One region of the Brassicibacter thermophilus genome, then DNA from elsewhere that is predicted to be linked to it. Evidence: a T-box and tRNA genes for the amino acid it is inferred to sense, from the RefSeq annotation. Region 1 holds a T-box; the other regions hold tRNA genes.
What was found. The T-box of region 1 lies ahead of tyrS (tyrosine--tRNA ligase). A T-box ahead of a tRNA ligase gene usually reads a tRNA of that ligase, here a tRNA-Tyr.
Positions count from the first base shown of each region.

Region 2: it has a tRNA-Tyr gene. The T-box ahead of tyrS (tyrosine--tRNA ligase) is inferred to sense a tRNA for this amino acid. The anticodon was not compared.
Region 3: it has a tRNA-Tyr gene. The T-box ahead of tyrS (tyrosine--tRNA ligase) is inferred to sense a tRNA for this amino acid. The anticodon was not compared.

Region 1 covers NZ_AP042446.1:459,074-469,002, reverse strand. Annotated here, with positions in the region: gene ACZ41D_RS02310 (hypothetical protein) at 1-116, shown strand, start outside; gene ACZ41D_RS02305 (MATE family efflux transporter) at 242-1,609, shown strand; gene ACZ41D_RS02300 (THUMP domain-containing protein) at 1,749-2,132, shown strand; gene ACZ41D_RS02295 (THUMP domain-containing class I SAM-dependent RNA methyltransferase) at 2,291-2,884, shown strand; gene ACZ41D_RS02290 (class II SORL domain-containing protein) at 3,158-3,529, shown strand; T-box leader at 3,592-3,797, shown strand; gene tyrS (tyrosine--tRNA ligase) at 3,849-5,075, shown strand; gene ACZ41D_RS02280 (CAP domain-containing protein) at 5,396-6,142, shown strand; gene ACZ41D_RS02275 (NUDIX hydrolase) at 6,226-6,849, opposite strand; gene ACZ41D_RS02270 (peroxiredoxin) at 7,025-7,546, opposite strand; gene ACZ41D_RS02265 (TMEM165/GDT1 family protein) at 7,764-8,930, opposite strand; gene ACZ41D_RS02260 (patatin-like phospholipase family protein) at 8,920-9,929, opposite strand, start outside.
Region 2 covers NZ_AP042446.1:1,231,658-1,241,586, forward strand. Annotated here, with positions in the region: rRNA gene ACZ41D_RS05760 (16S ribosomal RNA) at 1-329, shown strand, start outside; tRNA gene ACZ41D_RS05765 (tRNA-Ala) at 422-497, shown strand; rRNA gene ACZ41D_RS05770 (23S ribosomal RNA) at 607-3,547, shown strand; rRNA gene rrf (5S ribosomal RNA) at 3,591-3,707, shown strand; tRNA gene ACZ41D_RS05780 (tRNA-Asn) at 3,713-3,787, shown strand; tRNA gene ACZ41D_RS05785 (tRNA-Leu) at 3,795-3,884, shown strand; tRNA gene ACZ41D_RS05790 (tRNA-Met) at 3,918-3,994, shown strand; tRNA gene ACZ41D_RS05795 (tRNA-Glu) at 4,005-4,079, shown strand; tRNA gene ACZ41D_RS05800 (tRNA-Val) at 4,083-4,158, shown strand; tRNA gene ACZ41D_RS05805 (tRNA-Asp) at 4,178-4,254, shown strand; tRNA gene ACZ41D_RS05810 (tRNA-Thr) at 4,256-4,331, shown strand; tRNA gene ACZ41D_RS05815 (tRNA-Tyr) at 4,342-4,427, shown strand; tRNA gene ACZ41D_RS05820 (tRNA-Gly) at 4,442-4,516, shown strand; tRNA gene ACZ41D_RS05825 (tRNA-Gly) at 4,522-4,595, shown strand; tRNA gene ACZ41D_RS05830 (tRNA-His) at 4,663-4,739, shown strand; tRNA gene ACZ41D_RS05835 (tRNA-Cys) at 4,767-4,840, shown strand; tRNA gene ACZ41D_RS05840 (tRNA-Arg) at 4,847-4,923, shown strand; gene ACZ41D_RS05845 (hypothetical protein) at 5,023-5,382, opposite strand; gene ACZ41D_RS05850 (bifunctional folylpolyglutamate synthase/dihydrofolate synthase) at 5,646-6,941, shown strand; gene ACZ41D_RS05855 (hypothetical protein) at 7,074-7,301, shown strand; gene ACZ41D_RS05860 (isopeptide-forming domain-containing fimbrial protein) at 7,395-9,872, shown strand; gene ACZ41D_RS05865 (isopeptide-forming domain-containing fimbrial protein) at 9,864-9,929, opposite strand, start outside.
Region 3 covers NZ_AP042446.1:2,129,627-2,139,555, reverse strand. Annotated here, with positions in the region: gene ACZ41D_RS10315 (ISLre2 family transposase) at 1-688, shown strand, start outside; rRNA gene ACZ41D_RS10310 (16S ribosomal RNA) at 1,273-2,803, shown strand; tRNA gene ACZ41D_RS10305 (tRNA-Ala) at 2,895-2,970, shown strand; rRNA gene ACZ41D_RS10300 (23S ribosomal RNA) at 3,080-6,020, shown strand; rRNA gene rrf (5S ribosomal RNA) at 6,064-6,180, shown strand; tRNA gene ACZ41D_RS10290 (tRNA-Asn) at 6,186-6,260, shown strand; tRNA gene ACZ41D_RS10285 (tRNA-Leu) at 6,268-6,357, shown strand; tRNA gene ACZ41D_RS10280 (tRNA-Met) at 6,391-6,467, shown strand; tRNA gene ACZ41D_RS10275 (tRNA-Met) at 6,478-6,554, shown strand; tRNA gene ACZ41D_RS10270 (tRNA-Glu) at 6,564-6,638, shown strand; tRNA gene ACZ41D_RS10265 (tRNA-Val) at 6,642-6,717, shown strand; tRNA gene ACZ41D_RS10260 (tRNA-Asp) at 6,736-6,812, shown strand; tRNA gene ACZ41D_RS10255 (tRNA-Thr) at 6,814-6,889, shown strand; tRNA gene ACZ41D_RS10250 (tRNA-Tyr) at 6,898-6,983, shown strand; tRNA gene ACZ41D_RS10245 (tRNA-Gly) at 6,994-7,067, shown strand; tRNA gene ACZ41D_RS10240 (tRNA-Arg) at 7,095-7,171, shown strand; tRNA gene ACZ41D_RS10235 (tRNA-Gln) at 7,177-7,253, shown strand; tRNA gene ACZ41D_RS10230 (tRNA-Lys) at 7,258-7,333, shown strand; tRNA gene ACZ41D_RS10225 (tRNA-Ser) at 7,336-7,424, shown strand; tRNA gene ACZ41D_RS10220 (tRNA-Ser) at 7,430-7,520, shown strand; tRNA gene ACZ41D_RS10215 (tRNA-Ile) at 7,540-7,616, shown strand; tRNA gene ACZ41D_RS10210 (tRNA-Trp) at 7,627-7,702, shown strand; tRNA gene ACZ41D_RS10205 (tRNA-Val) at 7,737-7,812, shown strand; tRNA gene ACZ41D_RS10200 (tRNA-Pro) at 7,847-7,923, shown strand; tRNA gene ACZ41D_RS10195 (tRNA-Ile) at 7,935-8,011, shown strand; tRNA gene ACZ41D_RS10190 (tRNA-Ile) at 8,025-8,101, shown strand; tRNA gene ACZ41D_RS10185 (tRNA-Phe) at 8,107-8,182, shown strand; gene ACZ41D_RS10180 (ribonuclease H-like domain-containing protein) at 8,311-9,321, opposite strand; gene ACZ41D_RS10175 (hypothetical protein) at 9,630-9,929, shown strand, end outside.

The DNA.
Region 1 (9,929 bases):
ATGTTAACTATTTAGAAAAATATGATGTTACGATAATAATGTATATAATGTCTCCTAATAATTTAGCTATTGAAGAATGTGACAAAAACATATTATCTAAGTCTACAATCAAATAAGGAATTTGCATAATTACTTTAAGATCAAAATTTTATTTCTTATCTATTATGCAATTTCCTTATTTATTTTGATACACGAAATAAATAATGGTATAATAAAATAAATTAACTATTCGGAGGTTATTATGGACTACAATGGTAAACGGGAACTAATTTTAAATGGAAAGATGGCAAAAGTAATATTATTACTGTCTGGTCCAATCATGTTAAATAACCTAATTCAAACTATTTATAATCTAACTGATACTCTTTGGGTCAGTAAAATTGGTGATATACAGGTTGCTGCAATAACCTTTGTTTGGCCAGTAATATTTTTCATGATGTCATTAGGAATGGGAGTTTCCATTGCTGGTACTGCACTAATATCTCAGTATATAGGCTCGAACAGTCTTGATGATGCCACTGATGTAGCAGGTCAAGTAATATCATTTTCTTTTTTATTGTCTTTATTGTTAGGATCTATTGGAGCACTATTGTCTCCCAAAATAGTAAGTGCGATGGGGGGATCTGGAGAACTTTATTATAACGCTGTAAATTATTTAAAAATAATGTTTTTAGGTATGCCCACAATGTTTTTATTTTTTTCATTTAACGCAATAATGCAAGGACAAGGAGATACTGTCACTCCAATGAAATTGGGTGCTACTTCGGTTACATTAAATATTATTCTTGATCCAATATTTATATTTGTTTTTAATTTAGGAATTAGCGGTGCAGCAATTGCAACAGTAATATCAAGAGGCTTGTTTGCCTTAATAGCTATATTTAGACTCTTTTCATCAGAAAACGGTATTAAGTTAACTAAAAATCATCTACATATTAACAAATCTGTGTTAAAAAAGATAATTAAGATAGGTCTACCTTCATCTATAGGTCAGTCAACTGCAGCTTTAGGTTTCACTATTTTAAATGTATTTATATACTCTTTTGGAGAATCTACAATGGCTGCATTTGGAATAGGTAACAGGATAAATTCTCTCATACTTATGCCTGCTATGGGAATAGGAAATGCTTTAGCTACAATAGTAGGACAAAATATTGGAGCAAATAATGTTAAAAGAGCAAAAGAAGCTGTTAAAACAAGTGCCATTTTATCAACAATATTTTTGGCAGCAGGTGGAATACTTATATTTAGTATAGCAGACAATGTTGTAGACCTTTTTGCAAATAGTACTGAAGTATTAGAACAAGGTACTTATTATTTAAAATTGATAACTCTCGCATTACCTTTGATGGGCTTTTTTCAAATTTTCATCGGTACATTTCAAGGCTCAGGACATACCATTTTAGCTATGATAATTATGGCTGGTAGACTGTGGGGATTAAGAATTCCATTAATTCTTATATTTAAAAATTATACCAATCTTGGGGAAAAATCCGTTTGGTTTGCTATGGTCCTAAGCAATGCAATAATATGTCTTATTGGTTTTGCTATATATTTGACAGGCAGATGTCAAAAGAAAGTAATAAAAGATAAAAATGAAATTGCATAATTACTACAAGGTCAAAATTTCTTAAATTATTTTAATATGAAATTTCCTCATTTGTTATAATAACTATAGAGATTGATTATTTACTTCAAAATCTATATATACTGAATTTAATTAAAATTGATATAGTGGGAGAAAAAATATGAAAGAAATAGAACTTATAGCGACATCTACCTTTGGTTTAGAATCAATTGTTAAGAAAGAAGTTTTAAATTTAGGATATAAAGATATAACAGTGGAAAATGGAAAAGTTACCTTTAAAGGAGATATTTCTAGTATCCCAAAATCAAATCTATGGCTAAGGTGTGCCGATAGGGTATTATTAAAAATTGGTGAATTTAAGGCTTTATCTTTTGAAGAATTATTTGAAAAAACTAAAGCACTTCCATGGGATGAATGGATAAGCATTGATGGTAAATTTACAGTAACAGGAAAATCGATAAAGTCTAAGTTATTTAGTGTACCAGATTGTCAAGCTATAGTTAAAAAAGCAATTGTAGAAAAACTAAAAAAAAATACAATGTAGAATGGTTTAAGGAAAATGGCCCTGAATATACTGTACAGGTATCCCTTCTCAAAGATGTTGCCACTTTAACTATAGATACTAGTGGAGCAGGATTACACAAAAGAGGGTATAGAGTAAAAAGTGTTATTGCTCCAATTAAAGAAACATTAGCTGCAGCAATGGTGTTATTGAGCTATTGGAATAAAGATAGAGTTTTATTAGATCCATTTTGTGGCTCAGGAACTATCCCTATAGAAGCAGCATTAATAGGTAAAAATATTGCACCTGGATTAAATCGCAGCTTTGCGTCAGAAGATTGGGAAGTCATAGGTAAAGATATTTGGAAAGCAGAAAAAATTAAAGCTTTAAAAGCCATTGATCAAAACGTTAATTTAAAAATTTATGCTTCTGATATAGACCATAAGGCAGTAAAAGCTGCTAAAGAAAATTCTTTTGAAGCTGGAGTAGATGATTGTATAGAATTCAGAAAAACTAATTTCTCAGATATAAATCTAGAGGAAAATTATGGTGTCATCATATGCAATCCTCCATACGGTGAAAGATTAAATGAATTTAAAAGCGTAAAAAAGTTATATATGGATATGGGAAAAAGCTTTAATAAACTTAAAACTTGGTCAAAATATGTAATTACATCTTGTGAAGATTTTGAAAAATTTTATGGTAAAAAAGCAGATAAAAAACGTAAATTATTTAATGGCAGAATAAAAGTCGATTACTATCAATTTTACGGTCCAAAACCCCCAAATAATTGAGAAAAGCAATATAATTACTTTAAATTTAAAAGTATTGACTATCGCCATTATTTAACCTCCTAATAAGTTAGAATCTCTTGTGATATATTTATGTAAATGTGGGTATATAATAAATATAAGATGTAAATGATTGCAAAGCATTGTTTAATCATTGTAGATAATCAAGAATAAATAATAAAATATTTCTAAAAATATTTCTATAAATATAGGGTATTATATTTTTATATCCATATTTGCAGTCATTAATAGAAAATAACAAAGGAGGTTGTAAATATGACTATTGGTAAATACTTGCAAAGTGGAGATTGGAAAGGTGAAAAACACGTTCCTGTTATTCATGTTCCAGAAAAAATTAAATCAGGGGAAGAAGTAGAATTAAAAATTGTAGTAGGTGAAGAGATTAAGCATCCCAATACTTTAGAACATCACATAGGATGGATCAAAGTTTTCTTTTTTGCGGATGGAGGAAAATTCCCAATTGAAATAGGTAGCTATAACTTTACTGCTCATGGAGAAAATGGAGTATTTAATGAACCAGTTATTTCTACAAAAATAAAACTAGATAAATCAGGCACTATTCATGCATTAAGCTACTGCAATATCCACGGCTTATGGGAAAATAGTAAAAAAATTATTGTCGAATAATAAAAATCTCTTCTTGACAACGAAGTAAATAATATATTATGATAAATAACAAAACATATACTAATTTGGCTATGAAAGATTTAGTAGTAACCTATAGCTTACATTTAGAGAGCAGACTGGTAGGTGAAAAGTCTGATGGGCATAGGATATGAATTACACTCTGGAGCTTCAATGGTAATGCATTGCGGTTATCATCCGTTAAAATGATAAAAGTGACATCTTTCATAGATGTAAATAAGGTGGTACCACGGGTTTTCTCGTCCTTTCTGGATAAGAAAGCCCTTATTTTTTATTATAAAACATGTCAGGAGGGATTACTTTGAGTAATGTATATGACATCTTAAAAGAAAGAGGCTTTATTGAACAAGCTACACATGAAGAAGAAATACGAGAATTGCTAGAAAATGAATCTGTTACTTTTTACATAGGATTTGACCCAACAGCTGATAGCTTACACATAGGACATTTTATACAAGTTATGGTAATGATGCATATGCAGAGAGCAGGTCATATACCTATTGCTCTAGTTGGTGGAGGAACTGCACAAATTGGCGACCCTTCAGGGAGAACTGAAATGCGCAAAATGCTCTCAAAAGAACAGCTAGAAAAAAATATTTCTGGGATAAAAAAACAACTTTCAAAATATATAGATTTAAGTGACGGAAAAGGATATATAATAAATAACGGTGATTGGCTTAATAACCTAAATTATATTGAATTCATTAGAGAAATAGGAAGTCAATTTTCTGTTAATAGAATGCTTACAGCAGAATGCTTTAAATCCCGTTTAGAGAGAGGGCTCTCATTTCTAGAATTTAATTATATGCTTATGCAAGCATATGACTTTTTAGAATTATACAGAAGACACAATTGTAAAATTCAACTTGGAGGAAATGACCAATGGTCTAATATTATTGCAGGAATTGACTTAATAAGAAGAAAAGAATCTGCTTCTGCATACGGACTGACATTTAAACTTCTTACTACTAGTGAAGGAAAGAAAATGGGTAAAACTGAATCAGGTGCTGTATGGATAGACCCAGAAAAAACTTCTCCATACGATATGTATCAATATCTAAGAAATATTGATGATGCAGATGTTGAAAATTGCCTAGCATTATTAACATTCCTACCAATGGATGAAGTAAGAAGGCTAGGTGCATTAGAAGGTGCTGAAATCAATAAAGCAAAAGAAATACTAGCTTATGAGTTTACTAAAATCGTTCACGGAAAAGAAGAAGCTGATAAGGCTAGAAAAGCTGCAAAATCATTGTTTGGAGGAAGCGGTGACTCATCAGATATTCCTTCAACTGAAATTAATTTAGATGAATTTAAAGAAGGAATGGATATCCTTACTCTGTTAATGAAAGCTGGACTTACTAATTCTAAAGGTGAAGGCAGAAGATTAATTCAGCAAGGTGGAATCTATTTAGAAAATAATAGGGTTAAAGATATTTACATGGTTATTACAGCTGAAAACTTTAAAGATGGAAAATTGATGATAAGAAAAGGCAAGAAGGTATATCATCAAATAAAACTTATTTAATGCTATCGGGTAGGAGCAGCCAAGAAATGGCTGCTCTTTTTGCTATAATAAAAAATATATATATTTGTTTATAACTAAATTTATATTATCAATTTCATGTAATTATTATTTATAAAGTATCATTTTTTATTCTTATAAACCATTATTGTGAAAAATTAGTCAAATATAATCTCATATAGTTGGATATTCCTACTTGTCCAAAAATTACAGGTTTATTATGTTAACCAATAATGTTATACTCTATAAGACAGATTTAAATATATTTAGTTTTCCAACTTAAATATATTAATTTTAAAATTCATTTAGGAGGTTGTTAATTAATGAAGAGATTATTACCAAAAGTAGTAGTCACATCAATAGTTACTGCTCTATTAATTTCAGTTGGAAGTATATCCTATGGTGAAGGTTTTAGTTATACTTGCACACCTACTTGGAATGTAAAAACTATACAGTGGAATTTTCAAAATAACTCAAACTTCAAATATATTATTCAACCAAAAAATTCGAACAATGTAGACAATACATCAATTCAAAATAATACACCAAATATACAAGACAATATTACTAACCAAGACAATCCAGAGCAAAACACTAATACTAATACAAATACTGTGGAACAAGGCTCTCAAACTGTAGAAGACCAAACAACACAAGATAACACAACAAGCAATGTTTCAAATAGCGTTAGAGCTATGGAAACAAAAGTCATTGAATTGGTAAATGCAGAAAGAGCAAAGGTAGGGTTAAGTCCTTTAACTGAAAATGTAGAACTTTCAAAAGTTGCTAGGATAAAGTCCCAAGATATGATTGATAAAAACTATTTTAGCCATACATCGCCAACCTATGGTAGTCCTTTTGACATGATGAAAAACTTTGGTATAAGCTACAAAACTGCCGGTGAAAATATTGCTGCTGGATATAGTACACCTGAAGCTGTAGTTAACGGATGGATGAATTCTGAGGGACATAGAGCAAATATACTTTCATCTAGCTTTAATAAAATTGGAGTAGGTTATGCAGTAGATAAAAATGGTAAAGCTTATTGGACACAAATGTTTACTGATTAAATATAAATAATAAATTTAGCAAATTGCACAATACAATTTTTTGCAATTTACTCATAAAAGAATAAAGACGATGCAAACCGTCTTTATTCTTTTGTTTCCTTAATAATATCTATAAAATTATTTGTTATAGTTGCAGTCATACCCCATATTATATATTCTTTATATTTATAAAAATATATGGGATATCTTCCTTTTCTCCAACTATAATTTTCTCCATTTGGAATCATGTGATATGGAAAATTATCTTCTGGTTTAGGACTTATACTTACATAATATATAGAAGGATTAAAGTTTAGGATTTCTCTTATAGGAATAGTAAATACATGATTTACTTCGTTTTTACTAAGTTTTAAATCTTTTAATTTCACATTACTTAAAACTCCTACAAATGGTTTAAGTATGAAATTGTATGGAGAAACTATATAATCAATCTCTCCAATAATATTAACTTTATCTTGAGTTATTCCTAACTCCTCTATTGCCTCTCTTATTGCAGCGTCTTCATAACTTTCATTTTTTTCGACTTGTCCACCAGGAAAAGATATTTCTCCCGGTTGAACTTTCATATTAAATGCTCTTACTTCATATAAAAGATGTAATTCATCTTGTATTTCTAATATAGGAACAAGAACTGCATAATTACGTTTTATACCCAAAATTTGAGATTCTCTATCTTCTACTTTTTCTTTTATAGATAATAAATCCATAAGTACCCCCTTTAATTTTTATTGCGTCTTGACTTTGTAATAATTGTTCAATTTCTTCATATCAATATTATAATACATAATTTCACTATAAGTCTTTTATTATAATTTAATTTAATCAAAGAAAATCTTAAAAGTAAAATAATAAGGAACAGCATATACACTGTTCCTTATTATTTTATAGCAAGTCTTCTCCTTCCTCCCAATCAACAGGGCATAAGCCACCAGTCTTTAATGCTTTTAATACACGAAGGGTTTCGTCTACACTCCTACCTACATTTAAATCATGAATAACTGAGTATCTTACAACCCCTTCTGGATCTATAATGAATAATCCTCTTAAAGCTATTCCTTCTTCTTCTATAAGTACCCCATAGTCTCTAGATACTTGTTTTGTTATATCAGAAGCTATTGGAAAATTAATTTTACCTAATCCATCATTTATCCACGCTTTATGTGAATGTTCACTATCAACGCTAACAGCTAAAATTTCTGCACCTTCTTTTTTAAAGTCCTCATATCTTTTACTATATCCAGTTATCTCTGTTGGGCATACAAAAGTAAAATCTAATGGGTAAAAAAACATTACAAGCCACTTACCTTTATAATCCTCTAAAGTTACTTTTCCAAAACCTTCACCATTTCCTAATGCAGTTTTCATAGAAAAACATGGTGCTTCTTTTCCTACTAATCTTTCCAAAATCATCATTCCTTTCTTTTTGTCTTTAGTATATTTATATCCATTTTTATTGATTTTAATTATGTTTTTAAGGATTTTTACAATGAAATAATTCCATAATAAAATATCTTCTAGATTTTTCAAGTTTAAATTTTTGAAAGCTAAAAGAACGAGATTTTATCATTTTTATAAATGTCCAATTTCTTTATCTTAATTATCATGCCGTAAAAGGTAAAAATTACCTTATCTCATTAACTTTTTCTTTTATCTCCTGAGCTAAAGCCTTGTCTCTTTTTCTCATTTCATTAAAATATTCATCTATATCTCCTTTAAATTGTATGTTTTCATTAAAAATTATGATTTCTAAGGCTTCTCTAACTTTATTTATAGCATAGTTTTTATCTTGATAATGTCCATAATCTATAAGATATCGAATCGTTAATGCAAATGCATAAACTATTTTACTTCTATCAAAATCCTTATGCGTATATGATGGGAGTTCTGATAATTCATCAGGTATATAGTACTCTCCCTTTTCAGCGGCATCATTCAATATTTTCTTTACAAATCCTATCAAACATTGCTTTCCCTGACATGTACCACATGTTTCACTCCCTAAGCAAATATTATCTATAGCCTTTTTTAACTGTTGGGTATGAATGTATAAAGTAGCAGCTGCTTCTTGTAAAGCTGTACTTTTACCATTTTGTTTTCTTTTTATAGCTGATATTAATAACAAATAAATTATAGAACCTAAAACAGCAAAAAAAACAATAACATTTATACTAGTAATATACTCTTCAGGTACTGTTTGAAATAGCTTTAATACACCAAAAAAAATAAAAACTGATGAAGACACTATCTTTAATGTGAATTCAGGTATTTTATCTCCTATTTTGCCTCCAACATAAATACCTAATCCACTGGTTGCAATCATCCCTAATATAGTTCCAAATAATATAAACAATGGGTAAGTAGCACCTGTAGCTAATGTCATAGCTGTAAGCTGAGTTTTGTCCCCAAGCTCTCCAATGAAAAATGCTAGTGCTACAGTCATTACTGGACCCAAAGACACTTTCCTATTAGTTTCTTTATCTTTATCTTTGTCTTCTTTTAATGTCCACAATCCAAACAATATAAACAAGCTACCTGCAACAATTTGAACTGTATTTAATGGTATAACATTAGACAAATATGTACCTAACACAATTGCTAATCCATGATTTAAAGCTACTCCAATCATAACACCAACTAAAACCTTCAAAGCCTTATACTGTGTAGCAAATGTCATAGCTATAATTTGTGTCTTATCACCCATTTCTGCAATAAAAATGAAAAAAAATGATTTTATAAGTTCTTTAAACATTTCATCACTCCTGTAATTTTTTTCATCACTATTTTTCATCGTTAAAAATTATTGAAATAATTTCATCAATTATTTGTTCTCTAGCTATTTTAGATAATAAGTCATTTTGTTTGATAAAGTCTGGTATTTTGTATAATGAATTTGTTTTAAATTTATTTTTATTATAATTTTTTAAGGCTAATTGACAAAAATCATCATATTTATATATTTTAAATCTTTCCAACTTACACTTACTTGCTATAACTTCGTACATCCTTATTACAATATCTTCATAATCACAAGTTTGATTAATTCCTAATAGGTCGATTGTTCTAGGAATGATAAACTCGAATAATGCCCTTCTATACGGTATTCCCTTAACTCCTAATACCTGACCTATTTTTATTATTTTTTCTTCTCCTAGTTTTAATAATTGATTTATAAAATATTCTTCATCTTGTTTAGGTTCTATATAGTATTTGCTTCCTTTCAAGCCTTTTAAAACTTTCATACCGTCAAAATACCCTAATTTAAGATTTTTCCTTGCATTTTCCATACTAAAATCAAGGGTTTTGCCTAAATCATCAGTAGGATCTATATATGTTATATCAAGTTTTTCTTCATGGATTTTCTTCCTTCTTCCTATACCATGAGTTCTTATGGCTATGATTCTCTTATAACCTTTAGAAGTTAGTAAATCTATAGGCAAATTATCATATAATCCTCCATCTATAAATATTTTTCCATCCATTTTTTCTCTCTTAAAAACTGGAAAATATGCACTTGCCATTAAATATTCAGGAAGTTTTCCGTATGGTATATCTTCGATAAACAATTGTAATGGTTTCATATCTGAAATGGACACAGTAACTATCCCAAAATCCACTCCTGATGTTCTTATTTTATCTTCATCTATTACATCATTAATCAGTTCTCTTAATGGTGTTATGTCAATTCCTCCATTACTTATCACTCTACTAACTCTCTTCATCAAATTTAATACATCTTCCCTAGCTAATTCAAAGTTTTTGAATTTTTCTATCTTTTTATCATCTACAT
Region 2 (9,929 bases), 770 kb from region 1:
TGTCCTGGGCTACACACGTGCTACAATGGCCGGTACAACGGGCTGCGAGCTCGTAAGAGTGAGCGAATCCCAATAAGCCGGTCCCAGTTCGGATTGTGGGCTGCAACTCGCCCACATGAAGTCGGAGTTGCTAGTAATCGCGAATCAGCATGTCGCGGTGAATGCGTTCCCGGGCCTTGTACACACCGCCCGTCACACCATGGGAGTTGGTAATACCCGAAGCCAGTGAGCTAACCTTTTGGGGGCAGCTGTCGAAGGTAGGACCGATGACTGGGGTGAAGTCGTAACAAGGTAGCCGTATCGGAAGGTGCGGCTGGATCACCTCCTTTCTAAGGAGTAACACTTTAATTTAGACTATTTTAGGGTTCTGTACTGTTTTGTTTTGAGTGTCCAATAAAATAGGATTGGGCAATCATTTCGTGGGGGTGTAGCTCAGTTGGGAGAGCACCTGCCTTGCAAGCAGGGGGTCAGGAGTTCGAATCTCCTCATCTCCACCATTGCACCTTGAAAATTGCACAGTGAATATAGTAAGTACTAGATACATGGATAGATACTAGCAATTTAATTGCTGGTAACTACTAAGAGTAACTAAGTACTACAATTTCTGGTCAAGTTATTAAGAGCATAGGGTGGATGCCTTGGCACCAGGAGCCGATGAAGGACGGGATAAGCACCGATATGCCTCGGGTAGCCGCAAGTAGGCTTTGATCCGGGGATTTCCGAATGGGGAAACCCACCTAGAGCAAACTCTAGGTATCAACTACTGAATACATAGGTAGTTGAGGGGACACCGGGGGAACTGAAACATCTAAGTACCCCGAGGAAGAGAAAGAAAAATCGATTCCCTAAGTAGCGGCGAGCGAACGGGGAAGAGCCCAAACCAGTAGAGGTTTCCTTTACTGGGGTTGTGGATGCAGCATAAAAGAAGGATTATCGTAGCTGAAGAGTTCTGGAAAGTACCACCATAGAAGGTGAAAGTCCTGTAAGTTAAACGATATGATTTCTAGCTGTATTCCAGAGTACCACGGGACACGTGAAACCCTGTGGGAAGCTGGGGGGACCACCCCCCAAGGCTAAATACTACCTGGTGACCGATAGCGAAGTAGTACCGTGAGGGAAAGGTGAAAAGAACCCCGGGAGGGGAGTGAAATAGAACCTGAAACCCTATGTTTACAAGCAGTGGAAGTACTTTTTACGTACGACCGCGTACTTTTTGTAGAACGGGCCAGCGAGTTACGATATGCAGCAAGGTTAAGTTGCTATGCAATGGAGCCGTAGGGAAACCGAGTCTTAATAGGGCGTTTTAGTTGCATGTCGTAGACCCGAAACCGGGTGACCTACCCATGGGCAGAGTGAAGCGGAAGTAAAATTTCGTGGAGGCTCGAACCGTTTAGCGTTTAAAAGCTATCGGATGACCTGTGGGTAGCGGTGAAATTCCAATCGAACCCGGATATAGCTGGTTCTCCTCGAAATAGCTTTAGGGCTAGCCTCAAGTAATAGTGACGTGGAGGTAGAGCACTGAATGGTCTAGGGGCGTTCATACGCTACCAAAACCTATCAAACTCCGAATGCCACAGTCATGTTTCTTGGGAGTCAGACTACGTGAGATAAGTTTCGTAGTCAAAAGGGAAACAGCCCAGATCACCAGCTAAGGTCCCTAAGTACAGGTTAAGTGGAAAAGGATGTAAGACTACACAGACAACCAGGATGTTGGCTTAGAAGCAGCCATTCATTTAAAGAGTGCGTAATAGCTCACTGGTCGAGTGGTCTTGCGCCGAAAATTTCCGGGGCTCAAACCTGTCACCGAAGCTGTGGGATACGTATGTATCGGTAGAGGAGCATTCTGTATGGACTGAAGCTATACCGTAAGGAATGGTGGACTATACAGAAGAGAGAATGCTGGCATGAGTAGCGAAAGGTAGGTGAGAATCCTACCCATCGAAAGCCTAAGGTTTCCTGAGGAAGGCTCGTCCTCTCAGGGTTAGTCGGGACCTAAGCCGAGGCCGAATGGCGTAGGCGATGGACAACAGGTTGAGATTCCTGTACTACCTGTAAGCGTTTGAGAAATGGGGTGACACAGGAGGATAGGTTATGCACACCGTTGGTTGAGTGTGTCTAAGCCAGTAGGGAGCTTCTATAGGCAAATCCGTAGAAGTAATCCTAAGAGGTGATGGGGAGCGAAAAATAAGTAGCGAACTAACTGATTCCACACTGTCGAGAAAAGCCTCTATCGAGCGAGCAGGTACCCGTACCGCAAACCGACACAGGTAGGCGAGGAGAGAATCCTAAGATGAGCGGAAGAACCCTTGTTAAGGAACTCGGCAAAATGACCCCGTAACTTCGGGATAAGGGGTGCTAAAAGAGGTTAATACACTAGCTGTATGAAGCCTTATTTAGCCGCAGTGAAGAGGCCCAAGCGACTGTTTACCAAAAACATAGGTCTCTGCTAAGTCGAAAGACGATGTATAGGGGCTGACACCTGCCCGGTGCTGGAAGGTTAAGGGGAACGCTTAGCGAAAGCGAAGGTGTGAACTTAAGCCCCAGTAAACGGCGGCCGTAACTATAACGGTCCTAAGGTAGCGAAATTCCTTGTCGGGTAAGTTCCGACCCGCACGAAAGGTGTAACGATTTGGGCACTGTCTCAACAAGGGATCCGGTGAAATTGTAGTACTCGTGAAGATGCGAGTTACCCGCGACAGGACGGAAAGACCCCGTGGAGCTTTACTGCAGGCTGACATTGGATTTTGGTATCGTATGTACAGGATAGGTGGGAGACTTAGAAGCCGGGGCGCCAGCTTCGGTGGAGTCGACCTTGGGATACCACTCTTATGATGCCGAAATTCTAACCAGAGGCCGTGAAACCGGTCTTGGGACACTGTCAGTTGGGCAGTTTGACTGGGGCGGTCGCCTCCTAAAGAGTAACGGAGGCGCTCAAAGGTTCCCTCAGCACGGTCGGAAATCGTGCGTAGAGTGTAAAGGCAGAAGGGAGCTTGACTGCGAGAGATACATCTCGAGCAGGAACGAAAGTTGGACTTAGTGATCCGGTGGCACCGAGTGGAAGGGCCATCGCTCAACGGATAAAAGCTACCCCGGGGATAACAGGCTTATCTCCCCCAAGAGTCCACATCGACGGGGAGGTTTGGCACCTCGATGTCGGCTCGTCTCATCCTGGGGCTGGAGTAGGTCCCAAGGGTTGGGCTGTTCGCCCATTAAAGAGGCACGCGAGCTGGGTTCAGAACGTCGTGAGACAGTTCGGTCCCTATCCGTCGTGGGCGTAGGAAATTTGAGAGGAGCTGTCCCTAGTACGAGAGGACCGGGATGGACAGACCACTGGTGTATCAGTTGTTCCGCCAGGAGCATGGCTGAGTAGCTAAGTCTGGAAAGGATAAGCGCTGAAGGCATCTAAGCGCGAAGCCACCCTCAAGATAAGATTTCCCATCTTTTTAAAGAGTAAGACCCCAGGTAGACTACCTGGTTGATAGGTCACAGGTGTAAGGATAGTGATATCTTTAGCTTAGTGATACTAATAGGTCGAGGACTTGACCAGGAAAATTCACTGTGCAGTTTTGAAGGCGCAAGCCTTAAAAATATCCGGTGACGATAGCGAGAGGGTCACACCTGTTCCCATACCGAACACAGAAGTTAAGCCTCTCAGCGCTGATGGTACTTGGACGGAGACGTCCTGGGAGAGTAGGTCGTTGCCGGATGACATTCCTGGGTAGCTCAATGGTGGAGCAACCGGCTGTTAACCGGTAGGTTGTGGGTTCGAGTCCCACCCCAGGAGCCAATAAAGTGCCGGGGTGGCGGAACTGGCAGACGCACAGGACTTAAAATCCTGCGATCCCTAAAAGATCGTACCGGTTCGATTCCGGTCCCCGGCACCAATAAAATAAGTATTATATTAATTAAATGTACATCGCGGGGTGGAGCAGTCTGGTAGCTCGTCGGGCTCATAACCCGGAGGTCGCTGGTTCAAATCCAGTCCCCGCAACCATATAAAACATGGCCCTATGGTCAAGCGGTTAAGACATCGCCCTTTCACGGCGGTAACCCGGGTTCGATTCCCGGTAGGGTCACCATATGGGCGCATAGCTCAGCTGGGAGAGCACCTGCCTTACAAGCAGGGGGTCATAGGTTCGAGCCCTGTTGCGCCCACCATAAAAAAAGAATATGATGCGGCCTGGTAGTTCAGATGGTTAGAATGCCAGCCTGTCACGCTGGAGGTCGAGAGTTCGAGTCTCTTCCAGGTCGCCATGCTGGTGTAGCTCAATTGGTAGAGCAACTGACTTGTAATCAGTAGGTTGGGGGTTCAAGTCCTCTCACCAGCTCCATTTTATTTAAGGAGGGGTTCCCGAGTTGGCCAAAGGGGACGGACTGTAAATCCGTTGGCACAGCCTTCACTGGTTCGAATCCAGTCCCCTCCACCATTTGTATATAACATGCGGAAGTGGCTCAGTGGTAGAGCATCGCCTTGCCAAGGCGAGGGTCGCGAGTTCGAATCTCGTCTTCCGCTCCATATTTGCGGGTGTAGCTCAGTGGTAGAGCCCCAGCCTTCCAAGCTGGTTGCGAGGGTTCGATTCCCTTCACCCGCTCCATTATAGTTTTGATAGTCTATAGATTTTTGTCTATAGATTTTATTTAACTTTATTATTTTACATCATGGTGGGTATAGCTCAGTTGGTTAGAGCGCCAGATTGTGGCTCTGGAGGCCAAGGGTTCGAATCCCTTTATCCACCCCAATTATTTTTTAATAGTAAATGATATATGGCGGCATGGCCAAGTGGTAAGGCAGAGGACTGCAAATCCTTTATCCTCAGTTCGAATCTGGGTGCCGCCTCCATTTTAAGTGCCTATAGCTCAACTGGATAGAGTGTCTGACTACGAATCAGAAGGTTGGGGGTTCAAGTCCCTCTAGGCACACCAACTTTAATACATATAAAAATGCAAGGTTGATGATTAATTCCGACCTTGCATTTTTATATGTATTTTATATGTATGATACATATCTTTTATTATGTACAATTAATTATTACTATTTTTTTCTTCAACTTTATAGCCATAACATTCTAGTACGGGAACTACAAACATAAATCCAATACCTTGATTTTTCATATTGTCAAGTTTATTATTAATGCGTGTTATTACTTTTTTCAATTTTTGTTCATCTCTTATTACACTTATGATGGTTTTATTATATGGTCTATTTCCTTCTATGAGTCTTCTAATACTTGCAAATATAGGTACATTCTCGTTATGTTCTAATAAAACTTTTCCCATACCTATGCTGTCAAAAGTAGTTGCACCTACTCCAACTTCGTAAAAAATCTCATGAATGTCATTTAACTTGCTTAGATCATTTAATATTAGGAACAAGGCATACATTAGACGTCCTCCTTTTTTCATTATTGATATTTATATTATATCACTTGTAAGCATTAAAAAACTAGATATTTTTAAATTGGAAGTTGATATATTCATTGAATTAATTTAAAATTAAAACAGCTATAAAAATTTATTTTCTAAAGCAATATGATTAAAATGTAGAGATTTTATGTAAGCTATATTTATCTTGTCTTGTAGCAAAATTAATTATACAATATGAATACTAGTATCAATGATGATATCATAAATATGGGAGTGAGAGTATGAATTATAATGAAGCTTTGGAATATATTCATGGGACAAAAAAATTTGGATCAAAATTAGGTTTAGAGAATATTAAAATGTTGTTAAAACTACTTGGTGACCCTCATAAAGGATTAAAAGTAATTCATATTGCTGGAACAAATGGTAAAGGCTCTACTGCATCTTTTATTGAAAATATTTTAAAAGAAGAAGGATATAAAGTAGGACTCTATACTTCTCCTTATCTTGAAAGATTTAATGAAAGGATAAAAATAAATAATGAAGATATACCTGACCATAGATTAGCTGATGTAACTGCAAAAGTTAAAAATAAGGTCGAAGAAATGGTAAATCAAGGGTATAATCACCCTACGGAATTTGAAATAGTAACGGCTATTGCTTTTCAATATTATAAAGAAGAAGCAATAGATTATTTGGTTTTGGAAGTTGGGTTAGGAGGTAGATATGACTCTACAAATGTAATAGAAAAGCCGTTAGCATCAGTAATAACTACAATATCTATGGATCATACTGATATTTTGGGGGATACAATAGAGAAAATTGCCTGGGAAAAAGCGGGTATAATAAAACATGATTGTTTAGTTATTAGTTATCCACAAGAAAAAGGTGCAGAACAAGTAATTAATGAAGTTGCTAAATCTAAAAATGCTAAGTTAATTTATGTTCCAACAAAAAACATAATAATTAAAGAGATTTCTGAATATGGTAGTATTTTTAGTTTTAAATATCAAAACTGTTATTTTGATAATCTAAAAATAAATATTATCGGTGAACATCAAATATTTAATGCTGCTACTGCAGTAACAACCTTATTAGAATTGAGAAAAAACGATACTATAAAGTTAAAAGATAATAGCATAAGAAATGGTTTACTTAAGGCAAGGTGGCATGGGAGATTAGAGCTCTTAAAAAGGGATCCCATTTTTTTAATTGATGGTGCTCACAATCTTCAAGGTATAATGGTATTAAAAAAGACCATTAATAATATTTTTAAAAACAGAAAAATAGTATTAGGAATTGGAATATTAAAAGATAAAGATGTAGATAATATGGTATCACAGCTTGTTCCATTAGCTGATAAAGTAATAGTAACTGAACCTAATATTTATAGGGCTATGAAAGCTGAAGAATTAGCTGAAAAGGTGGCAAAATATAATTCAAATTATTATATCGAAAAAGATATTGTTAAAGCAGTAAACAAAGCATATGAAGTAGCAGATAAGAATGATGTTATATTATTCAGTGGTTCATTGTATTTAATTGGAGACGTAAGAAAAATAGTTAATAAAAAATAGTTATTATTTTTTCCTTATTGAATAAACTATATATATGTTAATAGTTACAGAGAAAGATGAATGTGTGAAAAAGTTATATAATAGTTCTATTTGTAATTTACTAAAAACGTTTATTCGATAAGGAGGATAGCTGTGAATGTATGTAAAATTAATCCATTTAAAAACTTAAGTAATGAAGAACTATTAAAAAGAATGTATTGTGAAATAAATAGACTACATAATGTATTTGATAGATTGAATGATGAGGAATATAAAAAACAGTCAGTAATATTGAATAGTATAATTATTGAAATTAAAAGAAGAAAGCTGAAAATTGATGAAAAATTTTTCTATGAAAAAAATTTAACTGATAGGTGCTAGTTAGTAAACTAGCACCTATTTTTAAATGTTTAATCACATTCATAAAATAGTAATCATAAACTATAGTAAGTTTTTTTATGGAGGTGATTATACGTGGCTATTAACCCAAGTGATTTTAATATATCATCAAATCCGAATCCGATAAAAGCAGTAGTTGGAAATGCAGCAAGTTTTGATGTTAATTTTTCTAATACTAATCTAACAGATACAGCTTATAATTTAACTACAACCATTACTATTCCAGATGGAACGTCCTTTGTTTCTGCATCCATCGACCCAGATTTGGTTGTAATTAATCCAGACAATACAATAACAATTAATTGGTTAAATATAAAAGATTTAGCACCAAATGAAACCTATAGCTTTAGTGTAACACTTATGGCTGATGATACATTTAGAGAAACTGGACTACCTGTTTCATTTGATGTTCCACTAACAGACGTTGATATTTCTGCAACTGTAGATACATTGCCTAGAGGTAATGATGATATAGGAAATGTTAAAATAACTAAGGATATACAAACTGAGTTTATACCCCTAAGATATGACCTAATAAAAAGTGCTCCAAATAAAATTCCTAAAGGAGCAGGAACACCCAATTCACCAAGATGGGTTTATACCTATACTTTAACAGTTCTAAACAATTCAAGAGAGCCAACAATTGTAACCTTAATAGATAATCTACCTAATGGAGTAAGGTATTTAGGCAATCTACAAGTATCTGGACCAGATAGTGCTCAATTATCTTCTCCTAATATTATAACTCCTTCTCCAGGTATAGGTTGTCAAGACTTTGTAACCATCGATTGGGGTTCTGTAACATTGTCCCCCACTTCTTCAAATACTATAACTTTTGATGCTGCAATATGGGATAATTATACTGAAAACTGTATAGAAAACAGTGGAGATAGGATACCACATAATACTCAACTACTAAATCTAGCAACACTCAATGGAGCTTCAGGACCAGTAGAGAGAGAAACAATAACTAGAGCAATGGATGCAACAATAGATAAGTCAGTAGCAAGTAACCAAACTGATGTTGGAGTTGTTAATAATTACACATTAGTTTATAGAATAAATCAGTATGATGATGTAGATAGCTTTACCATAGTTGATACTATTGGAAATGGTGAAACCTATAATCCTGGCTCAGCGTCTATAACTCCAGATTCTATAGTTGTTAATGTTGATGGAACAACAACTTTAACTTGGAATTTAGGAACTCAAAGTATAGGAACAGAGGCTACTATAACATTTAGCACAACAGTGGACATGGATTTTGTTCCTTCAGATCCTGTAAGTTCAGGAGATACATTGACTAATGATGTAAGTATAGATGGCACTACTCCTTTTGGAACTACACCTGATAGTTCTAGTGCTAGTACAAGTATTAGACAGCCTAGTATAACTAAAGAAATTTTAGGGTATTTTTACAAAGATGGCACTCCAAAGCCTTTTAATGTTGCTGCACCAGGGGATCTAGTGAGATTTAAAATAACTTATGATGCAATTGGTATAGAAGCAGCACAAAAAAATATACAAATAGATGAATTTGCACCAGACCAAATGGGACCATTAACAGATACTTTACCAGTGTCTTTTGGAGGAAGTATAGCTATTGTTCCTCCAGTTGTAACAATTTCTCCTAATGGACTAAGATGGTCGCTAGGCACAATTACTGAAAGTGGTGACTTTACAATAACATTTGATGTACCTGTTGCCAATGTAGATTTTGTTGGAAGCAGAAATAATCTTGGAAAACTTTCTGGAGAAAATACGCAGGATATAGGTTATAGTGATAGAAGTCAAGTTTTAGTAGAGTTTGGTAAACCAAACATTGAGTTTGAAAAAACTGTTTCTGGACCAGATGTAAATGCTATAAAGGCAGGAGAAGTTTATACTTACTCTATAACTATTTCTAACCCTCAAAATGATGAAGGTAATGTGACAGATGCCTTTGAAATGGATTTAACTGATGTTATTCCTAATGGTTTAACCTATAATGGAAATTATAATATCATTGGAACTGGAACATATGACCCTCCATCTTTTGTAGGTCAAAATGTGTCAATGACTATTAAGAAGCTTGCTCCAGATGAAAGTCTTACTTTTACATTTGAAGTAGAGGTGGATTCTGATATTGTTGCAGGGGAGAGCTTTACTAATACTGCAATACTTCAAAGTCCATATTCTCAACCTGATAGGTCATATCAATTTCCGGAAGGACCTTTTATGGACAGTACAACATTGAAAGCAGAAGCTATTGTTATTGATAAATTAATATCACCTGACACAGTTAAAATTGGAGATATAGCAAGTTATATTATTCAAGTTACAGTACCTATAGGTACAACAGCATATAATATTGATGTTGTGGATACTTTTCCAGATTTAACACAAGATTATGTAGGCAATGCTACAATAAATGCGATGCCTGTAATTCCAACGGTTGTAGGCGGTACAGTGACATTTCCAACAATACCATTTGTAGATGCTACAGTTGATGCTGAAACTCTTACTTATTCATTTGACGTAAGAGTTGTTGATGGAGAAACATCTTCACCATAAATCTTTTATAACTATATTGTAGGCCCTAACTCCTGCTGGAATATCTATTGTTATTTC
Region 3 (9,929 bases), 1.1 Mb from region 1:
AAACTGGATAAAAGAAGTTATAAAAGAAGACAATTCACACTTTCAATTAGATCCATTTCATAGAAATCAAGCAGTACTTAAGAACATAGAAGATAAGAAAAAGGCAAAAGAAATAATAAAGAAACTAAGCAATGGTAACATAGAAGAAGGATTAGAAATGATAACAAAACTAATGATAGAAAACAATGATAATCAAAAGAAAATGAAGAAATTACAGGCACTATATAATTACCTAGTAAACAACAAAGAAGGGATAGTGCTCTACAAACTTCGCCCAGACATAAATATGCCGCAACCACCAGAAGGAATTAAATATAGAAATCTAGGAACAATGGAACATAGCATATGTGATATATTAGCACAAAGGATGAAAGGGAATAAAACAAGTTGGTCAATACAAGGAGCCAGTAACTTAGCCAAGATACTAGCAGAAAAAGCAAGCAAAGAATTAGCAACAACAATAAAATCACTACTGAACAAAGAAATAAAAGAAGAAAAGCTTGAAGAAATAATAGAAAAAGTAGGATTAACAGCAGCAGAAGTAAATAAAAAGCCAAAGAAAAGCAAGATATACAAACACAAAAGAGCAAGCATGCCATTTAGTCAATGTTCAGTAACTAACGGAAGAAAAGCCATAAAGGACATGTTAGGTTGCAAATGTGCAAGTCAAATGAACCTAAGTTTTTAATATCTAATATATTATATAACTTAAAAGAATAAGCTAACATACGATACCTATGCTCTAATATAAGCCTAAAAAAATACAACATAATAGAGCATTAATACTGATGAATAAATAGAATTAGACCTAAAAATAGGGCTCTCAGACTTATTGTTATTCTATAATCATAAGTCTAGTATTATAGAATAACAATTTTGAAATCATTGTAAAGTATATGTAAATTTATTTTTAAAATTGTAGAAAGTATAAATAGAATACTCTTGCCCTATCGGGCATAAAAACATAATTAAAACAGCAAAATTGGATGATTAAATTTAAAAATAATAATTTTGCCAACTTTTACTTGACAGTATCTTTATTGTAAAAATGTGTTGACAAAAGGATAAAAAACTGGTATAGTTTTAAGAGTCGGCACGAGGAGTTCACAAGAAAAGATGAAAATAATTTAAAGAAAAAGATAAAAAGTGCTTGACAAGAAAAAGAAAGTATGGTATATTAAAAAAGTCGCTAAAATTGAACATTGAAAACTAAACAGTACAGAACCTGTTAATTCTGAAGAGTAAAAGCTTAGGCTATTAGATAAAATTTTTTAATGCGAGAGTTTGATCCTGGCTCAGGACAAACGCTGGCGGCGTGCCTAACACATGCAAGTCGAACGAAGCTTTAATTAGGAAGTCTTCGGATGGAATAGTTAAAGCTTAGTGGCGGACGGGTGAGTAACGCGTGGGAAACCTGCCCTATACTGGGGGATAGCCTCGGGAAACCGGGATTAATACCCCATGAAACTCTAATACCGCATGGTATGTGAGTCAAAGTGTTAGCGGTATAGGATGGTCCCGCGTCCCATTAGCTAGTTGGTGAGGTAACGGCTCACCAAGGCGACGATGGGTAGCCGGCCTGAGAGGGTGAACGGCCACACTGGAACTGAGACACGGTCCAGACTCCTACGGGAGGCAGCAGTGGGGAATATTGCACAATGGGGGAAACCCTGATGCAGCGACGCCGCGTGAGCGATGAAGGCCTTCGGGTCGTAAAGCTCTGTCCTAAGGGAAGATAATGACGGTACCTTAGGAGGAAGCCCCGGCTAACTACGTGCCAGCAGCCGCGGTAATACGTAGGGGGCGAGCGTTGTCCGGAATTACTGGGCGTAAAGGGTGCGTAGGCGGTCATGTAAGTCAGATGTGAAAGCCCTCGGCTTAACCGAGGTAAGCATTTGAAACTGCATAACTTGAGTGCAGGAGAGGAGAGTGGAATTCCTAGTGTAGCGGTGAAATGCGTAGATATTAGGAAGAATACCAGTGGCGAAGGCGACTCTCTGGACTGTAACTGACGCTGAGGCACGAAAGCGTGGGGAGCGAACAGGATTAGATACCCTGGTAGTCCACGCCGTAAACGATGAGTGCTAGGTGTTGGGGGAGACATCCTTCAGTGCCGCAGTTAACACAATAAGCACTCCGCCTGGGGAGTACGGTCGCAAGACTGAAACTCAAAGGAATTGACGGGGGCCCGCACAAGCAGCGGAGCATGTGGTTTAATTCGACGCAACGCGAAGAACCTTACCAGGGCTTGACATCCCTCGGACCGTCCTAGAGATAGGACTTTCCCTTCGGGGACTGAGGTGACAGGTGGTGCATGGTTGTCGTCAGCTCGTGTCGTGAGATGTTGGGTTAAGTCCCGCAACGAGCGCAACCCTTGTCTTTAGTTGCCATCAGGTAATGCTGGGCACTCTAGAGAGACTGCCGGTGACAAACCGGAGGAAGGTGGGGATGACGTCAAATCATCATGCCCTTTATGTCCTGGGCTACACACGTGCTACAATGGCCGGTACAACGGGCTGCGAGCTCGTAAGAGTGAGCGAATCCCAATAAGCCGGTCCCAGTTCGGATTGTGGGCTGCAACTCGCCCACATGAAGTCGGAGTTGCTAGTAATCGCGAATCAGCATGTCGCGGTGAATGCGTTCCCGGGCCTTGTACACACCGCCCGTCACACCATGGGAGTCGGTAATACCCGAAGCCAGTGAGCTAACCTTTTGGGGGCAGCTGTCGAAGGTAGGACCGATGACTGGGGTGAAGTCGTAACAAGGTAGCCGTATCGGAAGGTGCGGCTGGATCACCTCCTTTCTAAGGAGTAACACTTTAATTTAGACTATTTAGGGTTCTGTACTGTTTTGTTTTGAGTGTCCAATAAAATAGGATTGGGCAATCATTTCGTGGGGGTGTAGCTCAGTTGGGAGAGCACCTGCCTTGCAAGCAGGGGGTCAGGAGTTCGAATCTCCTCATCTCCACCATTGCACCTTGAAAATTGCACAGTGAATATAGTAAGTACTAGATACATGGATAGATACTAGCAATTTAATTGCTGGTAACTACTAAGAGTAACTAAGTACTACAATTTCTGGTCAAGTTATTAAGAGCATAGGGTGGATGCCTTGGCACCAGGAGCCGATGAAGGACGGGATAAGCACCGATATGCCTCGGGTAGCCGCAAGTAGGCTTTGATCCGGGGATTTCCGAATGGGGAAACCCACCTAGAGTAAACTCTAGGTATCAACTACTGAATACATAGGTAGTTGAGGGGACACCGGGGGAACTGAAACATCTAAGTACCCCGAGGAAGAGAAAGAAAAATCGATTCCCTAAGTAGCGGCGAGCGAACGGGGAAGAGCCCAAACCAGTAGAGGTTTCCTTTACTGGGGTTGTGGATGCAGCATAAAAGAAGGATTATCGTAGCTGAAGAGTTCTGGAAAGTACCACCATAGAAGGTGAAAGTCCTGTAAGTTAAACGATATGAATTCTAGCTGTATTCCAGAGTACCACGGGACACGTGAAACCCTGTGGGAAGCTGGGGGGACCACCCCCCAAGGCTAAATACTACCTGGTGACCGATAGCGAAGTAGTACCGTGAGGGAAAGGTGAAAAGAACCCCGGGAGGGGAGTGAAATAGAACCTGAAACCCTATGTTTACAAGCAGTGGAAGTACTTTTTATGTACGACCGCGTACTTTTTGTAGAACGGGCCAGCGAGTTACGATATGCAGCAAGGTTAAGTTGCTATGCAATGGAGCCGTAGGGAAACCGAGTCTTAATAGGGCGTTTTAGTTGCATGTCGTAGACCCGAAACCGGGTGACCTACCCATGGGCAGAGTGAAGCGGAAGTAAAATTTCGTGGAGGCTCGAACCGTTTAGCGTTTAAAAGCTATCGGATGACCTGTGGGTAGCGGTGAAATTCCAATCGAACCCGGATATAGCTGGTTCTCCTCGAAATAGCTTTAGGGCTAGCCTCAAGTAATAGTGACGTGGAGGTAGAGCACTGAATGGTCTAGGGGCGTTCATACGCTACCAAAACCTATCAAACTCCGAATGCCACAGTCATGTTTCTTGGGAGTCAGACTACGTGAGATAAGTTTCGTAGTCAAAAGGGAAACAGCCCAGATCACCAGCTAAGGTCCCTAAGTACAGGTTAAGTGGAAAAGGATGTAAGACTACACAGACAACCAGGATGTTGGCTTAGAAGCAGCCATTCATTTAAAGAGTGCGTAATAGCTCACTGGTCGAGTGGTCTTGCGCCGAAAATTTCCGGGGCTCAAACCTGTCACCGAAGCTGTGGGATACGTATGTATCGGTAGAGGAGCATTCTGTATGGACTGAAGCTATACCGTAAGGAATGGTGGACTATACAGAAGAGAGAATGCTGGCATGAGTAGCGAAAGGTAGGTGAGAATCCTACCCATCGAAAGCCTAAGGTTTCCTGAGGAAGGCTCGTCCTCTCAGGGTTAGTCGGGACCTAAGCCGAGGCCGAATGGCGTAGGCGATGGACAACAGGTTGAGATTCCTGTACTACCTGTAAGCGTTTGAGAAATGGGGTGACACAGGAGGATAGGTTATGCACACCGTTGGTTGAGTGTGTCTAAGCCAGTAGGGAGCTTCTATAGGCAAATCCGTAGAAGTAATCCTAAGAGGTGATGGGGAGCGAAAAATAAGTAGCGAACTAACTGATTCCACACTGTCGAGAAAAGCCTCTATCGAGCGAGCAGGTACCCGTACCGCAAACCGACACAGGTAGGCGAGGAGAGAATCCTAAGATGAGCGGAAGAACCCTTGTTAAGGAACTCGGCAAAATGACCCCGTAACTTCGGGATAAGGGGTGCTAAAAGAGGTTAATACACTAGCTGTATGAAGCCTTATTTAGCCGCAGTGAAGAGGCCCAAGCGACTGTTTACCAAAAACATAGGTCTCTGCTAAGTCGAAAGACGATGTATAGGGGCTGACACCTGCCCGGTGCTGGAAGGTTAAGGGGAACGCTTAGCGAAAGCGAAGGTGTGAACTTAAGCCCCAGTAAACGGCGGCCGTAACTATAACGGTCCTAAGGTAGCGAAATTCCTTGTCGGGTAAGTTCCGACCCGCACGAAAGGTGTAACGATTTGGGCACTGTCTCAACAAGGGATCCGGTGAAATTGTAGTACTCGTGAAGATGCGAGTTACCCGCGACAGGACGGAAAGACCCCGTGGAGCTTTACTGCAGGCTGACATTGGATTTTGGTATCGTATGTACAGGATAGGTGGGAGACTTAGAAGCCGGGGCGCCAGCTTCGGTGGAGTCGACCTTGGGATACCACTCTTATGATGCCGAAATTCTAACCAGAGACCGTGAAACCGGTCTTGGGACACTGTCAGTTGGGCAGTTTGACTGGGGCGGTCGCCTCCTAAAGAGTAACGGAGGCGCTCAAAGGTTCCCTCAGCACGGTCGGAAATCGTGCGTAGAGTGTAAAGGCAGAAGGGAGCTTGACTGCGAGAGATACATCTCGAGCAGGAACGAAAGTTGGACTTAGTGATCCGGTGGCACCGAGTGGAAGGGCCATCGCTCAACGGATAAAAGCTACCCCGGGGATAACAGGCTTATCTCCCCCAAGAGTCCACATCGACGGGGAGGTTTGGCACCTCGATGTCGGCTCGTCTCATCCTGGGGCTGGAGTAGGTCCCAAGGGTTGGGCTGTTCGCCCATTAAAGAGGCACGCGAGCTGGGTTCAGAACGTCGTGAGACAGTTCGGTCCCTATCCGTCGTGGGCGTAGGAAATTTGAGAGGAGCTGTCCCTAGTACGAGAGGACCGGGATGGACAGACCACTGGTGTATCAGTTGTTCCGCCAGGAGCATGGCTGAGTAGCTAAGTCTGGAAAGGATAAGCGCTGAAGGCATCTAAGCGCGAAGCCACCCTCAAGATAAGATTTCCCATCTTTTTAAAGAGTAAGACCCCAGGTAGACTACCTGGTTGATAGGTCACAGGTGTAAGGATAGTGATATCTTTAGCTTAGTGATACTAATAGGTCGAGGACTTGACCAGGAAAATTCACTGTGCAGTTTTGAAGGCGCAAGCCTTAAAAATATCCGGTGACGATAGCGAGAGGGTCACACCTGTTCCCATACCGAACACAGAAGTTAAGCCTCTCAGCGCTGATGGTACTTGGACGGAGACGTCCTGGGAGAGTAGGTCGTTGCCGGATGACATTCCTGGGTAGCTCAATGGTGGAGCAACCGGCTGTTAACCGGTAGGTTGTGGGTTCGAGTCCCACCCCAGGAGCCAATAAAGTGCCGGGGTGGCGGAACTGGCAGACGCACAGGACTTAAAATCCTGCGATCCCTAAAAGATCGTACCGGTTCGATTCCGGTCCCCGGCACCAATAAAATAAGTATTATATTAATTAAATGTACATCGCGGGGTGGAGCAGTCTGGTAGCTCGTCGGGCTCATAACCCGGAGGTCGCTGGTTCAAATCCAGTCCCCGCAACCATACGAAATATGGCGGCGTAGCTCAGTTGGCTAGAGCATGCGGTTCATACCCGCAGTGTCAGCGGTTCAAATCCGTTCGCCGCTACCAAAAAAACATGGCCCTATGGTCAAGCGGTTAAGACATCGCCCTTTCACGGCGGTAACCCGGGTTCGATTCCCGGTAGGGTCACCATATGGGCGCATAGCTCAGCTGGGAGAGCACCTGCCTTACAAGCAGGGGGTCATAGGTTCGAGCCCTGTTGCGCCCACCATAAAAAAGAATATGATGCGGCCTGGTAGTTCAGATGGTTAGAATGCCAGCCTGTCACGCTGGAGGTCGAGAGTTCGAGTCTCTTCCAGGTCGCCATGCTGGTGTAGCTCAATTGGTAGAGCAACTGACTTGTAATCAGTAGGTTGGGGGTTCAAGTCCTCTCACCAGCTCCATTATTTGAGGAGGGGTTCCCGAGTTGGCCAAAGGGGACGGACTGTAAATCCGTTGGCACAGCCTTCACTGGTTCGAATCCAGTCCCCTCCACCATTTAAAATATGCGGGTGTAGCTCAGTGGTAGAGCCCCAGCCTTCCAAGCTGGTTGCGAGGGTTCGATTCCCTTCACCCGCTCCAAAGTAAAAATTTAAACTAAAGTAATATGCACCTATAGCTCAGTTGGATAGAGCAACGGACTTCTAATCCGTGTGCCGGGGGTTCGAATCCTCCTAGGTGCGCCATATGTTGGGGTGTAGCCAAGTCGGTAAGGCACTAGACTTTGACTCTAGCATTTCGTAGGTTCGAGTCCTGCCACCCCAGCCAATTTGACCCATTAGCTCAGTAGGCAGAGCACCTGACTTTTAATCAGGGTGTCCGGCGTTCGAATCGCCGATGGGTCACCATTGGAGAGGTACCGAAGTGGTCATAACGGGGCGGTCTTGAAAACCGTTAGGGTGCAAGCCCACGTGGGTTCGAATCCCACCCTCTCCGCCAGATATGGAGAAGTACTCAAGTGGCTGAAGAGGCTCCCCTGCTAAGGGAGTAGGTCCTTCACGGGGCGCGAGGGTTCAAATCCCTCCTTCTCCGCCATTGGATGTTGATTATATAGGGGCCTTTAGCTCAGTTGGTTAGAGCGTCCGGCTCATAACCGGCAGGTCCGGGGTTCGAGTCCCTGAAGGCCCACCATTACACCATTAGGGGTGTAGTTCAGTTGGTAGAACGTCGGTCTCCAAAACCGAATGTCGTGGGTTCAAGTCCTGCCACCCCTGCCACTAAATGTTACTTTAATAATATGGGCAATAATATGGGCGCATAGCTCAGCTGGGAGAGCACCTGCCTTACAAGCAGGGGGTCATAGGTTCGAGCCCTGTTGCGCCCACCATAAAAAATTTAATAATTAACATTGCTTTATTTATCGGGGTGTAGCGCAGTTTGGTAGCGCACGTGGTTTGGGACCATGGGGCCGGGGGTTCGAGTCCCTCCACCCCGACCATATAAAGGAATGGGCTTGTAGCTCAGGTGGTTAGAGCGCACGCCTGATAAGCGTGAGGTCGGTGGTTCGAGTCCACCCAGGCCCACCACAAATTAAAATAAGGGCCTTTAGCTCAGTTGGTTAGAGCGTCCGGCTCATAACCGGCAGGTCCGGGGTTCGAGTCCCTGAAGGCCCACCATATATGCCCAGATAGCTCAGTCGGTAGAGCAGGGGACTGAAAATCCCCGTGTCGGTGGTTCGATTCCGCCTCTGGGCACCATTTAAAACCCTATGATTAATTTCATAGGGTTTTTTATTATGAATCAATTTTAATTGTAAATTATTTAAATATTTTCCTAATATTTAATTTTAAATAGTTTTAAATTAAATATTAAAATATAAAAAATTTCATATGTATTTCATAGATTGCTTAAGTATTGCTTTTATAATATTTTTTAAGTTTTCTGAAGCTATAATATCACCATATTGTATTAATAATATGCCTTTAGGCAGCTTATATTTTGTAGTATCAACTATATGTTTAGTGAATGGATAATCATATTGACTAATATAATAACATTCTTTTCCATCTGACAACTTACTTTTTCTTATTTCAAAATCAATAGTTAAATTACCATCTATAGGTAACCAAATAAAGGAATAATTTTCAGAAAAATAGATTTGTTTTTTTAAATTTAATTTATCAGTGTTGCATTTAACACTGAAATAATTTTGATTGTTTAATACATTTTGTATGTTTATGTTTAGCAATTGTGTTTGAGATTTAGTACTAATATTGACATTAAAGCTTATTTTATTTTCGATATAATCAAATATTTTTAATAAAAATTGAAGATTATAGACATCATCATAATTATGTTTTAATATTAGTTTTTTAAGATTATAATCATTATTTTTTTCATAATTTTTATATAGGGTTATAACATCCTTACCTGAAATTGTGTCAGTTCTATTGATTTTGAGAAACTTTTCAATTGTTTTTAATTTAAGGTTATCTACATTAAGAAATTGTTTGTAATTTTTTAGTATATTTAAAATATCAATGCTTTGTACCTTACTAATATTAAAATTTAAGCCAAATTTGCTGCATCTATCATTTATGAACGGAATATCAAAATTATTTCCATTATATGAAATAAAATAATCAATTTTATTTGCAACTTTTATGAAATTACGTAGGAGATCCAATTCTTCCTTTGAAGACTCTGCAAAAAATTGATTGATACAAATATTATCGTTATGTACAATTAATAAACCAATTAATATAATATTATTATACATATGGTTAAAACCAGTTGTTTCAATATCGATAAAGCAGAAGCTTTTATGGTTAAGTTTATCTACTAAATGTTGTGGTATATACACTTTTTCTTTTTGATTAAATTTAATTATTTCCATAAAAATACCTCCAGCAATATTAATATATCATATATTTTGATTATTAGGATACATTACTATAGACTATTTATTAGATTTTATATTTTATAATTATAAAGTTTTTTAAAACAAATTTCTAATTTGCTAGGTTGAATGAGAATATGTTAGAATTGAAGTATAAACCTGTTTGCCTATAACATAAATTAGAAATTGCGTTCATAATATAAATGTGAGATAAAATACTTTTTAATATTTTCACATTATTTATATGGTTGTTGAAGGCATGATATAATGAGTAGAAATGAATAAATTATACAGAGGGTGATATTATGAACGTAGTTGAATTGTTAGAATATAAGCTTACTTTAGCAGAAAAGATTTGTAATGATAAATTTCAAAATGATGTAATGCTTATATTTAATAATTTTAGTCAAAAATCTACAAAGTTAATAACTCAAATGATTATAAATGATATTAGAAAACATAGTTATATAGGAATTATACTTGATAGTAAATTACTTAGAACATACTGTACTATGTATCTCGGCTTAGCGTGGAGTATGTATAGGCAAGGGAAAAATATTCAAATAAAAAATAAATTAATAGATGAAGATAATATTAATGAAAAA